Regions from separate parts of the Bacillus sp. AL-1R genome, predicted to be linked through region 2. Evidence: riboswitches for the same ligand, from Rfam matches in the RefSeq annotation. Region 2 holds a riboswitch; the other holds the start of a gene.
The links. Region 2 has a riboswitch for thiamine pyrophosphate ahead of thiC (phosphomethylpyrimidine synthase ThiC). Riboswitches for the same ligand answer to the same signal wherever they lie in the genome.
Positions count from the first base shown of each region.

Region 1 (6,066 bases), 1.2 Mb from region 2:
AAGTATCATTCAAATTTTCGCTCAAATATAAACTTAAACTTCTGTTGTTCAATATTGACAATGCTTTATTTCAACAGTAAAAGAATACCCCCATCACTAGGATGGGGGGGTATTCTATGAATGCTCATTTTCTTTAGGCAGAGAAAGTTTCGGATCTATTCTAAGTGCATCATCCTTATTTAAAGCTCTTTTCAATAACAAAAATAATGAACCAGTCATACCAAGAAGAATAATGACAAAAAAGAAAAAGATGAGTACATCATAGACCAATGATAAAACCCCCTTTTAAAATTTTTCTGTAATTATATATATGAATGAAGAAAAGGACAGATAACCAAAATTCACAAAGTGTTCAAAAATTAAATGCATATTTAAAGTGTGAATAAAATATTTTTATTATTTGGTGATTGAATGAACTAAAAGATAGCGATAACAGCATTCGTAACAGTTACACCTAAAATCTGGATTAGAACACGAAACAAAAAAATAGTTAAAACTCAAACTCATTACCGTTGACTTAGGTAAAAATAGTCGTTGAACGATCGAATAGTGTCATGTTACATTTTTCACATATTTAACTGTGAGAATTTGATGGGGGTTTCAAATATAGTAGGCAAATAGTTAAACTATTTGTGTATTGCAAATAAATCGAATAAAGATACTAAACAAAAGTAATCTAATTTGCATGAATTTTTTTAGTCAAGATCAAAAAAGGAGCTATCTATGAATGTACTAAAAAAAATGATTATTATTTTCTTTCTAATAAATATTAATAACTTTCATGCAAGTGCAGCTGAAATGAATTTTGCAGTATCGCCTGTTATGCCAACTAATCAAATTGATCAGAGCAAAACTTATTTTGATTTGAGAATGAAACCAGGACAAAAACAAATCTTAAATGTTCAAATTAAAAATGATACGAATAAAAATATAGTTGTTCAGACAAAAGCTAATTCAGCGACTACAAATAGTAATGGAATTACGGATTACAGTGTTTCAAATTCAAAAGTAGACGATACGTTAGAAATACCTTTCGCTACGATTGCTAAAGTAAAAAAAGAGACAAAAATTCCAGCAAAAAGTGAGTCAACAATAGAGATTACGATTGAGATGCCGAATCAGCAATTCGATGGTGTTATATTAGGTGGACTTCATTTTAGTGAGAAAGAAGACGAAGGAAAAGCAAAAAAAGAAGATGGAAGCGTTCAAATAAAAAATAAATATGCGTATGTTATTGGTGTTTTATTAAGAGAAACCGATAAAGTAGTCAAGCCAGATTTGAAATTAAATGAAGTGAAACCAGCACAAATCAATGCACGAAATGTAGTGACAGCAAATTTACAAAATATAAAGCCAGCTATGTTAAAAAATTTGAGCGTAGATGCGAAAGTATATACAGAACATGGTGAAAAAATCCTTCATGAAACAATGAAAGAAAATCTAAGAATGGCACCGAATTCAAATTTTGATTATGCAATAGATTGGGATGACCAAGCGATTGAGCCTGGTAATTACCGTATAGAAATAAACGTCTCAGATGGTGAGCAATCATGGAAATGGACAAGAATATATACCGTTAAGAGCAATTCAGCAGAAGAACTAAATACTTTAGATCTGAACAAGGATAGTAAAATGTGGTACGTAATCGGCGGTATTTTATTCCTTTTACTAGTCATTTTTACGTTTATCTTAATTAGACGTTTAAAGAATATAGAGAAACAGTAAAGAAAAATTAATTTTGAAATGGGGAAACAAAATGGTGAAAAAAAGAAAACGTCTTTTTAAAGCAATTGTTTTAGCTTCTATTTTTGTCATCATAATGAGTGTGACAAAGCCGAATGAACTTGGAGTTAAGGGATTACTTAAACCTACTACTACAGAAGCAGCAACCTTTCCAAACTTATTTCAAAACTCTACATTTAATTTTGATAGTCAAACAACTACTTTTCCAAATTGGACATTTGTGTCGTATTTAAATAGAGGCCAAGAACTAGGTCCTTATAGCCCTAATTTTGAAGGGCAAAGTGGAGGTTGGTATAAGGTGTTTGGTGAAGTTGATCCACAAAGTTATGTTAGACCTATTTCAGGTATTGGAGGGATTTTATTAAAAGTTTTCAACACTGTAGATTCTCAAGAGTTTGTAGGTATGAAGCAAACGATTAATACAATTCCAGGGCAAACTTATACCTTAAAGTTTTCTTTTAACCTTATTGAACATAAGTATACCAAACCTAGGTATAGCTGGTTATTAAGTGATACTCTTCCTTCGCCAGTAAATGAATGGAAAGACTACACAGATCCTGAGAATATAACGTATACTTTCACCGCTATTGGAACAACAGTAAATTTTAGAATTCTTTTTGAAGACGGTGGACATGAAGCTATTGATGGTAGTGGATATCAAATCTTTCAGGTTTTTCCTGTTTCAGTCACATTGATCGATGCTCAAGCACCAAAAATAACGGATGCTATTATTACCATACCAGAAGATTACACAGGTGGTACATCATGGACCAATAAAAACACGACAATTCACTTCACAGCAACTGATGATTATGGGGTTGATCCGACATCGTACGAGGTTTCTACAAATAATGGTGCTACATGGAATAAAGATGGATTAAGTAATGCAACCTCAACAGGCGTTGATTATACAGTTTCAACCCAAGGTACGACAAATATTCAAATTAGAGTAAAAGATGATTCTGGAAACCAAAGTAATCCGGAAACTGATCCTGGAGCTAAAATTACTGTCAAAATTGATAAAGAACCTCCTATTACTAACTATGCAAACGGGCAATTATATAATAGTAATACAGCAACAAATATTACATTTAGTGATGCGCTAAGCGGTATTGATACAGCAAAATTAAATGGGACTACCATTACTTCTGGTACGATCAATCCTGATGATGGTGAACATACATTAGTCATCACGGATCTAGCAGGTAATCAAACAATTCGACACTTTACAGTAGACAAAACGATTTTACCGCCAGTTATTAATTCCATTACAGATATAAGTACAAGTATAACGGGAACAGCAGAGGCAAGTAGTACAGTAAGGATCATTTTACCAGATCAATCAATTCTAACGACAATCACTGAAACAGATGGTTCGTATTCGGTATCTATACCGCCACGGACGTTGTATGAGGGAGATGTAGTGAGGGCAACTGCAACCGATATTGCAGGGAATACTAGTACAGAAACATTTGCTACCGTAACAGCAGAAACAAAAAATCCAGTTGATCCAACAAACCCAACAAATCCAGTCGAGCCAGTAAACCCAACTGATCCAAATAATCCTCATGAACCAGGAACAAAGAGTTCATTAAGTATTGATTATGTCTCAAATTTTAACTTTGGTGAACATGAAATTTCAGGTAGTAATGAAGTTTATACTGCTCAATTAGATCAAGTAAAACAAACTTCCGATGGTTCAGTCATTCAAGTACCAAATTTCATTCAAGTAACAGACCACCGAAGAGCAAAAACAGGGTGGAAATTATCCGTACAACAAAATGAACAATTTAAGAGTGGAAATAATGAGCTATCTGGTGCCGTATTAAAATTAACTGATCCTATTTTAAACTCAACGACTGACGAGCAGTATAAACCAGTAGCCAAAACAGTAACATTGGTTCCAGGTGGAGGTGCACAGGATGTAGCTTTTGCAGATGAGGGAAAGGGATTCGGAACATGGACGATTTCATATGGTCTGAATTCATCAAATGTTACTCTTTTCGTGCCAGGAGGGGCCTATAAAGAAGTAGGAGCTAAATATAAGACGACTTTAACGTGGACTTTAGCAGATACACCACTTTAAAATCATGAAATAATTTGAAGTAAAAGGAAAAGTTAACCCCCTATCAAGCTGAATAATTGATGGGGGATTCTGTTCCTTTTTAATTTATTTGTAAAGGTTTCTATACTTATGCTGCTTGATTACGGTTCTTTTTAACATGAACAAGAACTGGCGCAGAAGAAAGTAAAATGATTAATAGAACTGCACTAATAATAAATGAAGGAACCATGTACCAAGCATTATATACTAATGAATAAAGTGAAACTGGTGTACCTTTTGGTGCGTATGAACCGTAGAAAACGATCCCAGCAATAAAGTGGCAGATGAATCGAGCAAGTGAGCCGATAAAAGTTCCTAAAATTATATAGGCTGCTGCTCTTTTTTTATTGCCATTTGTTAAGCTATTTTTTATTTGTTTATAAACAAGACCAGCTAATCCGAGACTTGTAAATGCGACAATATAGTCTAAAAATACTTGAATTGGATGAACGAAATATAGCTTTGTAACGATTTGTAGTGCTGCTAATAATAGACCAGTAATTAATCCTTCTTTAAATCCCCAACGAAAAGCAATTAGAAAAACTGGAATCATTGATAATGATACAGAGCCACCTTGAGGTGCAGTAAACAATGGTAAGAAATCAAAAACGATTGCTAGTGCTGCACACATTGCTATTTCCGCCATTAATTGAATCTTTGATGTCTTCATCTCTATTTCCCCCTTTATCTAGTGGACAACCTATGTAGTGAAACACTTTGAAAATAATGAAGTTAGCGACTAGTCGCATACATTTGTCATGCCTAGTTCGTGCGCCTTGCCCTTTGTGGAATCGAGGTATGAGGCGTGCCACTTCCACATTTCAAATTTAGGGAGATTTTAGTAGGAATAAATAAAAAAAGCAATACTGGGTAGCATGATGATCCCGGCATTGCTTTTCATCGTGCCACATCCCTACGTTAGTACTAACTAACAGGTTCAGAGGGTAAGAATAGCTTAATCTATTCACTCTCAGCCAAATGGCTCCCCTTGTGGTTTAACTTACATTTAGTTGTCTTTACTAAATATAGTCAAGGTCATTTAAAAATACAATTAATTTATCTGTAAAAATTAAAAATGTTGATCAAATTTAATGGAATTTGTGAAAGTATCGGTTCATACCTTACAAAGTTTTTTTTAGATAATCAATGAAATTATTTTAAAAAAATGAGTGTAATCATAGCTATTCTGTAAAAAATAAGCATGATAACTCTTATCTTATTTATACTAGCCATAAATTATTCACAATGGCTTGCTTTTCATTTTAAAATATACCGTGTAGAATAATACAAAAGAAACAGCTAAATTTTGGCATAAAGTGTAAATAATTTGAAGGAGACATTGAGATGATTCAAGTATTATTTGTCTGTTTAGGTAACATTTGTCGATCGCCAATGGCTGAGGCTGTTTTTCGTCATTTAGTGACAGAAAAAGGGTTAGATAAACAATTTATGATAGACTCAGCTGGTACTGGAGATTGGCATATTGGCCATCCTCCGCATAAGGGAACACAAGGTTTATTAAGTGAAAAAGGTATAAACTTCGAAGGTATGAAAGCTCGAAAAGTGACAGAAAATGACTTTAAATATTTTAGTTATATTGTCGCTATGGATGCACAGAATAAAGAGGATTTAATGAATTTAGCAAGAAATAATTGTATAGGAGAGATTTCACTACTTTCAGATTATGTTCCAGCATCAATGTGGAAGGAAGTGCCTGATCCATATTATACGGGTAATTTTAATGAAGTATATGAGATCATTACAGAAGGATGCACTCATTTACTTCAGCATATTTTAAAGCAACACCAATTAACAGTTTAGAGGAGGATGTAGAATGTCAAAACGTAACAAAGCTTTACGCAATATTCTAGTCGGAGTCGCAATTGGTGCAGGGGTTACTCTACTTAACAAAGAAAATCGTGAGAAAATCTCACGTAAAGGAAGAAGCGTAACAAACAAATTAAATCAAATTAAAGAAGATCCAGAAATCGTAAAAGGTGCTGTTCGAAATCAGTTGAGAGTAGTACAAAACTCAGTTGAGAAATTAGAAGGCAATGTACAAATTGTAAAAGATAAATGGATCGAAATTAAAGATTCAACACTAAACAAGTTTGATAAAGGCTCTTCTAAAGTAACAGAAAAAGCAGTTGAAGCAGTAGAAGAGAAAATTGAAGATTCAATTGACCTAGAAGAGGGTAAATCGCAAATTTCAGCGACTT
Region 1 covers NZ_CP197469.1:3,993,481-3,999,546, reverse strand. The annotation lists gene ACSBO6_RS19120 (hypothetical protein) at 115-270, opposite strand; gene ACSBO6_RS19115 (WxLIP family cell surface protein) at 724-1,725, shown strand; gene ACSBO6_RS19110 (WxL domain-containing protein) at 1,757-3,829, shown strand; gene thiT (energy-coupled thiamine transporter ThiT) at 3,936-4,517, opposite strand; TPP riboswitch at 4,741-4,846, opposite strand; gene ACSBO6_RS19100 (low molecular weight protein-tyrosine-phosphatase) at 5,192-5,668, shown strand; gene ACSBO6_RS19095 (hypothetical protein) at 5,682-6,066, shown strand, end outside.
Region 1: linked by a shared signal. The riboswitch ahead of thiT (energy-coupled thiamine transporter ThiT) and the one ahead of thiC (phosphomethylpyrimidine synthase ThiC) in region 2 are both predicted to bind thiamine pyrophosphate.

Region 2 (6,066 bases):
AACAAACAACGCGCTCAAGAAATTGCTTCTTCACCTGAGATGGCTAATGTGACATATAATGGAGTGCCAATTTACATTCAACATGTTGATGAGACAAATGAAACTGCCAGAATCTATCCGCTAGGTCAACCAGATCGAGAAGAAGAAGTTTCAATCAATAGTTTGTCAGAACATTAATTCTTGAGTAAAAAACAAACCTCTTTATTAATGAGGTTTGTTTTTGCTTTGTTACTCCATATTACCAACTTAAGCTTTCGATTAGATTGCATTTAAGGCATTCTTGTATCGTATCTTTTTTCTGGAAATCATGCACACAATTTTTTTGAATTGTGTGCAGTTCACTTTTTAATTGATTCATATTTCTTTCTAGATTCTTTATTTCGTTTATGATTTCTTCTACCCTATTCATATAAGGCTCACACCCTTATTGATAGATTTCTCCGCCTTGTTTTCTAAATTCAAGTGCTTTTTCTTTCATTCCTTCTTCAATGGTTGAATCATTCTGAAGTTCTTCTTGTTTTACTATGTCTCGAATATCTTGTGAGATTCTCATACTACAGAATTTTGGACCACACATTGAACAAAAATGTGCTGTTTTAGCCCCTTCAGCAGGCAATGTTTCATCGTGGTATTCAACTGCTCTTTCAGGATCAAGAGAAAGATTAAACTGATCACGCCATCTAAATTCAAATCTTGCTTTTGAAAGTGCATCATCTCTTTTTTGTGCACCGGGATGTCCTTTTGCTAAGTCAGCTGCATGCGCCGCTATTTTGTATGTAATAACACCTACTCTTACATCTTCTTTATTTGGAAGACCTAAATGCTCTTTCGGAGTTACATAACAAAGCATCGCAGTACCAAACCAACCAATCATTGCTGCACCGATTGCTGATGTAATGTGATCGTAGCCAGGAGCAATATCAGTCGTTAACGGTCCTAATGTATAAAATGGTGCTTCCTGACAAATTTCTAATTGTTTATCCATATTCTCTTTAATTAAGTGCATTGGTACATGTCCTGGTCCTTCAATCATAACTTGAACATCGTGTTTCCATGCAATTTTTGTTAACTCGCCTAATGTTTCTAACTCGGAAAACTGTGCTTCGTCATTTGCATCGGCGATTGAACCTGGTCTCAGACCATCTCCTAAAGAGAATGTTACGTCATAACGCTTCATAATTTCACAAATTTCTTCAAAATGAGTATATAAAAAGTTCTCTTTATGGTGAGCTAAACACCACTGAGCCATAATAGAACCACCACGAGATACAATTCCTGTTACTCGTTTTGCTGTTAATGGAATATAGCGTAATAATACACCCGCGTGAATCGTAAAATAGTCTACCCCTTGTTCCGCTTGCTCGATTAGAGTATCTCGAAACACTTCCCAACTTAAATCTTCAGCAATTCCATTAACTTTTTCTAGTGCTTGATAAATCGGAACTGTGCCTACTGGTACTGGTGAGTTACGGATGATCCATTCACGTGTTGTATGAATATTCTTCCCAGTTGAAAGATCCATCATCGTATCTGCTCCCCAACGAGTAGCCCATGTCATTTTTTCTACTTCTTCTTCAATCGAAGACGTGACAGCTGAATTACCTATATTGGCGTTTATTTTCACATGAAAATTACGACCGATGATCATTGGCTCACTTTCAGGGTGATTAATATTCGATGGAATGACAGCTCTTCCTTTTGCAACCTCATCACGAACAAATTCAGCAGAAACATTTTCTCGAATCGCAATAAATTCCATCTCAGGTGTAATAATCCCTTTACGAGCATAATGCATTTGAGTAATATTTTGATTATCCTTTGCACGTAACGGTTTTCTTTTTAACCCTTTAAATACTTCAACATTTTGTTGATCTGTCTCTTTTCGATATCCATTATCTTCAGGCTTTATTTCACGCCCTTCATACTCTTCAACATCATTTCGTTCGATTACCCAGTTTTGTCTAATCGCCTTAAGTCCTTTTCGAATATCAACTGAGCTAGCTGAATCTGTGTAAGGTCCACTTGTGTCGTATACTCTAACTGGAGCATTTTCTTCTTCGCCAAAAGTGCCAGTTGTTGGGCTTAATTGAATCTCACGCATTGGCACCTTAATGTCAGGTCTAGATCCTTCAACATACACTTTCTTACTCCCTGAAAAACTAGACATGATAGAAAAATTCATTTCATTTACAGAATTGTTCATTTGATTTCATTCCCCTTTATAATTTGATTAAAAAGGACGAAATCCAATCCATTCAAAGCATGAAAAAAGCCGGCGTCTTATTTTAAAGACCCGGCTAAGTGTTAGCAAAACTACATTAACAATTAGATAATCATTAATGAAAAATTTCTAACTTCCCCACGCTGGTATGAACCAGATCAGGTCCTGAGGGTTAAGAAACTTAATAACGTTTCTCTCTCAGCCCAAATAATTGGACACCCCTAGTCAATCGATTAAATTGTTCAAACTAAATATAAACCCGCAAATTTAAAATGTAAATGTTTTTATTTCCCTAAATTTTTACAGAAATCCCAAAATAAAAAAATTATGGTTTTTTTATACTCTCAAAAACACTTGAATTCACTACACTTCAAGCCATATTTCTAGTAAAAAAATGGACTAGTAAAAAAATTTAGTATTGAATATTATTTTTTATATGCTATGCTAAAATTAATTTTCATACATATTCATCACTAGGGGATCCCTTGATAAGGGCTGAGAATAAAGTAGTTACTTTTAAACCCTCAAAACCTGAACAGGCTAGTACCTGCGTAGGAAAGTGGCGCATTTTATATTTTTCTTCGCGTGTAATGTAACCACTTTCTTTTTTTTAGGAAAGTGGTTTTTTTGTTTGAAAAAATCTTGAAAATGAAAGAGGCTGGGACATGGAACTTATTGCAATTACAGATGATCAGCACTCAGTCGAAGTACTTGCTACAAAAATAATTCAAATAATCGATGCAGTCGACTATGTACAAATTCGCGAAAAGTCCAAAACAGCAATCGAGCTACTATCACTCTTAAATCTACTAAAATTAAACAAAGTAGATATGAAAAAAATTGTTTTAAATGATCGTTTAGATATCGCTATTTTCTCTAATCTATCAAATATTCACTTACCAGGACATGGTCTTCCTCTTGTTGATGTAAAAGAATATTTTCCTAATTTACGAGTAGGAAAATCAGTCCATACACTAACTGAAGCAATACAGGCAGAAAATGATCAAGCTGACTATATTATGTACGGTCATTGCTTTGAAACTAAGTGTAAAAATGGATTAACACCAAACGGGATTGAACTAATTCCTGAAATGAAAAAAACGTTAACGATACCGATCTATGCAGTCGGAGGAATATTACCTGAACATATCCAAGTTCTAAAAGAGAACGATATAGATGGTATAGCTGTAATGTCTGGCATATTTTCTGCCCGAAATCCTCTAGAAGCTGCGCTGCAATATTTTGAAAGGTGCAAATTTGCTTATGAACAAGAAATTTGATGTTGCTGTAATTGGTGGTGGAATAATAGGTTGTTCAATAGCTTATTATCTAGCAAAAGAAAACATAAATGTCGCAGTTCTTGAAGGTCAGCAAGTTGGACAGAAAACAACTAAAGCTGCTGCTGGAATGCTTGGTGCCCATTCCGAGTGGGATCAATCTGAGTCATTTTTTTCATTTGCTAGAAACAGTCAATTAACTTATTTTCACCTTAGAGAAGAATTAAAAGAACTTTGTGGAATTGATATTGAACTTAAAAATGGTGGCATTTTCAAACTAGCTTATACAGATTTAGAAAAAAAACAATTAACTCCGCTACTCACTCAAACTTCAGCGCTTTGGTATAACCAGGAGGAGTTAAAAAAACAGATACCTGGAGTCCATCCTAGCATAATTGGAGCAGCTTATATTGAAGACGATGTAAATGTATTACCTGTTTCTGTCTGTAACGCGTTTTGCAAAGGTGCTCAAATGTTAGGTGCATCTATTTTTGAATATACACATGTGTTTCAGATTCAAAAAAACGATTCACATTATTTAATTAAAACAACAAATGGCAATTTTGAAGCAGAAACGATTGTAATTGCAAGCGGCGTTTGGAGTAATTCATTGTTTCAACAGCTTGGATTACATCACGAAATTATTCCCGTTAAAGGTGAATGTATCTCGGTCAGAAGTGAAAAAGTTGCTTTAAAACACACTCTTTTCCATGAACAAAATTATATTGTTCCAAGAAATGACGGTCGCCTTGTGATCGGAGCTACGATGGTGGATAACGAATGGAATGAGAACCCTAGCTTAAAAGGGATTGAGTCATTAATACAAAACGCTAAAAAAATGCTTCCCGAAATTGAAGAGATGAAAATTGATTCTTTCTGGGCAGGATTACGACCGCGAACGCTCGACTATCATCCCTTTATAGGAACTCATCCAGAGGATGATCAAATCTTATTTGCGACCGGCCATTTTAGAAATGGTGTTTTACTTGCACCAGCAACTGGAAAATTAATTCGGGATTTGATTCTTAAACAAAAAGTCGATCATAGCTGGATTGAAGCATTTAAAATCAATCGTTAACTTTAATGATTTGGGGGTGTAGACATTTGGAAATAAGATTAAACGGAAAGAATATCGAAATTTCCAGCAAAACTTGTACAATTCAGGATCTGCTTAATGAATATCAATTAGAAAACCGAATTGTTATTGTCGAAGTTAATAAAGAAATTATTTATAAAGAGCAGTATTCATTAACTAATCTCTCTAACGGAGATTCTGTAGAACTTATACATTTTGTAGGTGGTGGCTAATCATGTTAAAAATAGGAAATCATACGTTTCATTCAAGATTATTATTAGGAACAGGAAAATACCCTTCATTTGAAGTCCAGAAAGAAGCTGTTGAAGTATCGGAAGCTGAGATCCTAACTTTTGCTGTTAGACGAATGAATATTTTTGAGGAATCTCAACCAAATTTTCTTGAGCAATTAGATTTATCCAAATATAGATTATTGCCAAATACAGCTGGTGCAAAAACTGCTAAAGAGGCAGTTAGAATTGCAAAATTGGCAAAAGCATCAGGCTTATGCGATATGATCAAGGTTGAAGTAATTGGGTGTGATAAATCATTACTACCCGATCCAATCGAAACATTAAAAGCATCAGAAATGTTATTAAATGAAGGGTTTATAGTATTACCTTATACTTCTGACGATGTTGTCCTTGCAAGAAGACTAGAAGAACTTGGTGTCCATGCGATTATGCCAGGTGCATCTCCAATCGGTTCCGGAAAAGGAATTATTAATCCTTTAAATCTAAAATTTATCATTGAGCAATCAAATGTACCTGTTATAGTAGATGCCGGAATCGGGTCTCCAAAAGATGCAGCTTTTGCAATGGAGCTAGGAGCTGATGGTGTACTTTTAAATACAGCGGTTTCTAATGCAAAAGATCCTGTAAAAATGGCTGTTGCGATGAAGCTTGCTATTGAAGCAGGAAGGCTTGGTTATGAGGCAGGCAGAATTGAAGAAAAAAATTATGGTGAAGCTAGTAGCCCAATCACAGGGTTGGTGAATTCTTGACAAACCGTTATGCAAAACAAGAATTATTTTTAGGAAAAGATCGTCAATCAAACTTGCAAAAATCCAGTGCCATTATTATTGGTGTAGGTGCACTAGGCTCATCAATAGCAGAAATGCTTGTCAGAGCAGGCATTGGAAATATAACAATTGTTGACCGTGACTACGTCGAATGGACAAATTTACAAAGGCAGTCTCTTTATATTGAAGAAGATGCTAGAAATAAATTACCTAAAGTAATTGCAGCTAAAAATCGACTTCAACAAATTAATAGTGAAGTGTCCATTACTAGTATAATAAAAGATATTACTAGTCTTAATATTGAAGAGCTGATTAAAGGTCACACAATCATACTAGATGCAACAGATAATTTCGAAACTAGAATGGTTGTGAATGATGCAGCCATTAAGCATGGTATTCCTTTTATTTTTGGTGCGTGTGTTGGAAGCTATGGCCTCTCGTTTCCAATTATTCCAGGAAAAACTCCTTGTCT
Region 2 covers NZ_CP197469.1:708,601-714,666, reverse strand. The annotation lists gene ACSBO6_RS03385 (small acid-soluble spore protein H) at 1-177, shown strand, start outside; gene thiC (phosphomethylpyrimidine synthase ThiC) at 425-2,203, opposite strand; TPP riboswitch at 2,340-2,454, opposite strand; TPP riboswitch at 2,687-2,796, shown strand; gene ACSBO6_RS03375 (thiamine phosphate synthase) at 2,887-3,501, shown strand; gene thiO (glycine oxidase ThiO) at 3,485-4,576, shown strand; gene thiS (sulfur carrier protein ThiS) at 4,603-4,806, shown strand; gene ACSBO6_RS03360 (thiazole synthase) at 4,809-5,576, shown strand; gene ACSBO6_RS03355 (ThiF family adenylyltransferase) at 5,573-6,066, shown strand, end outside.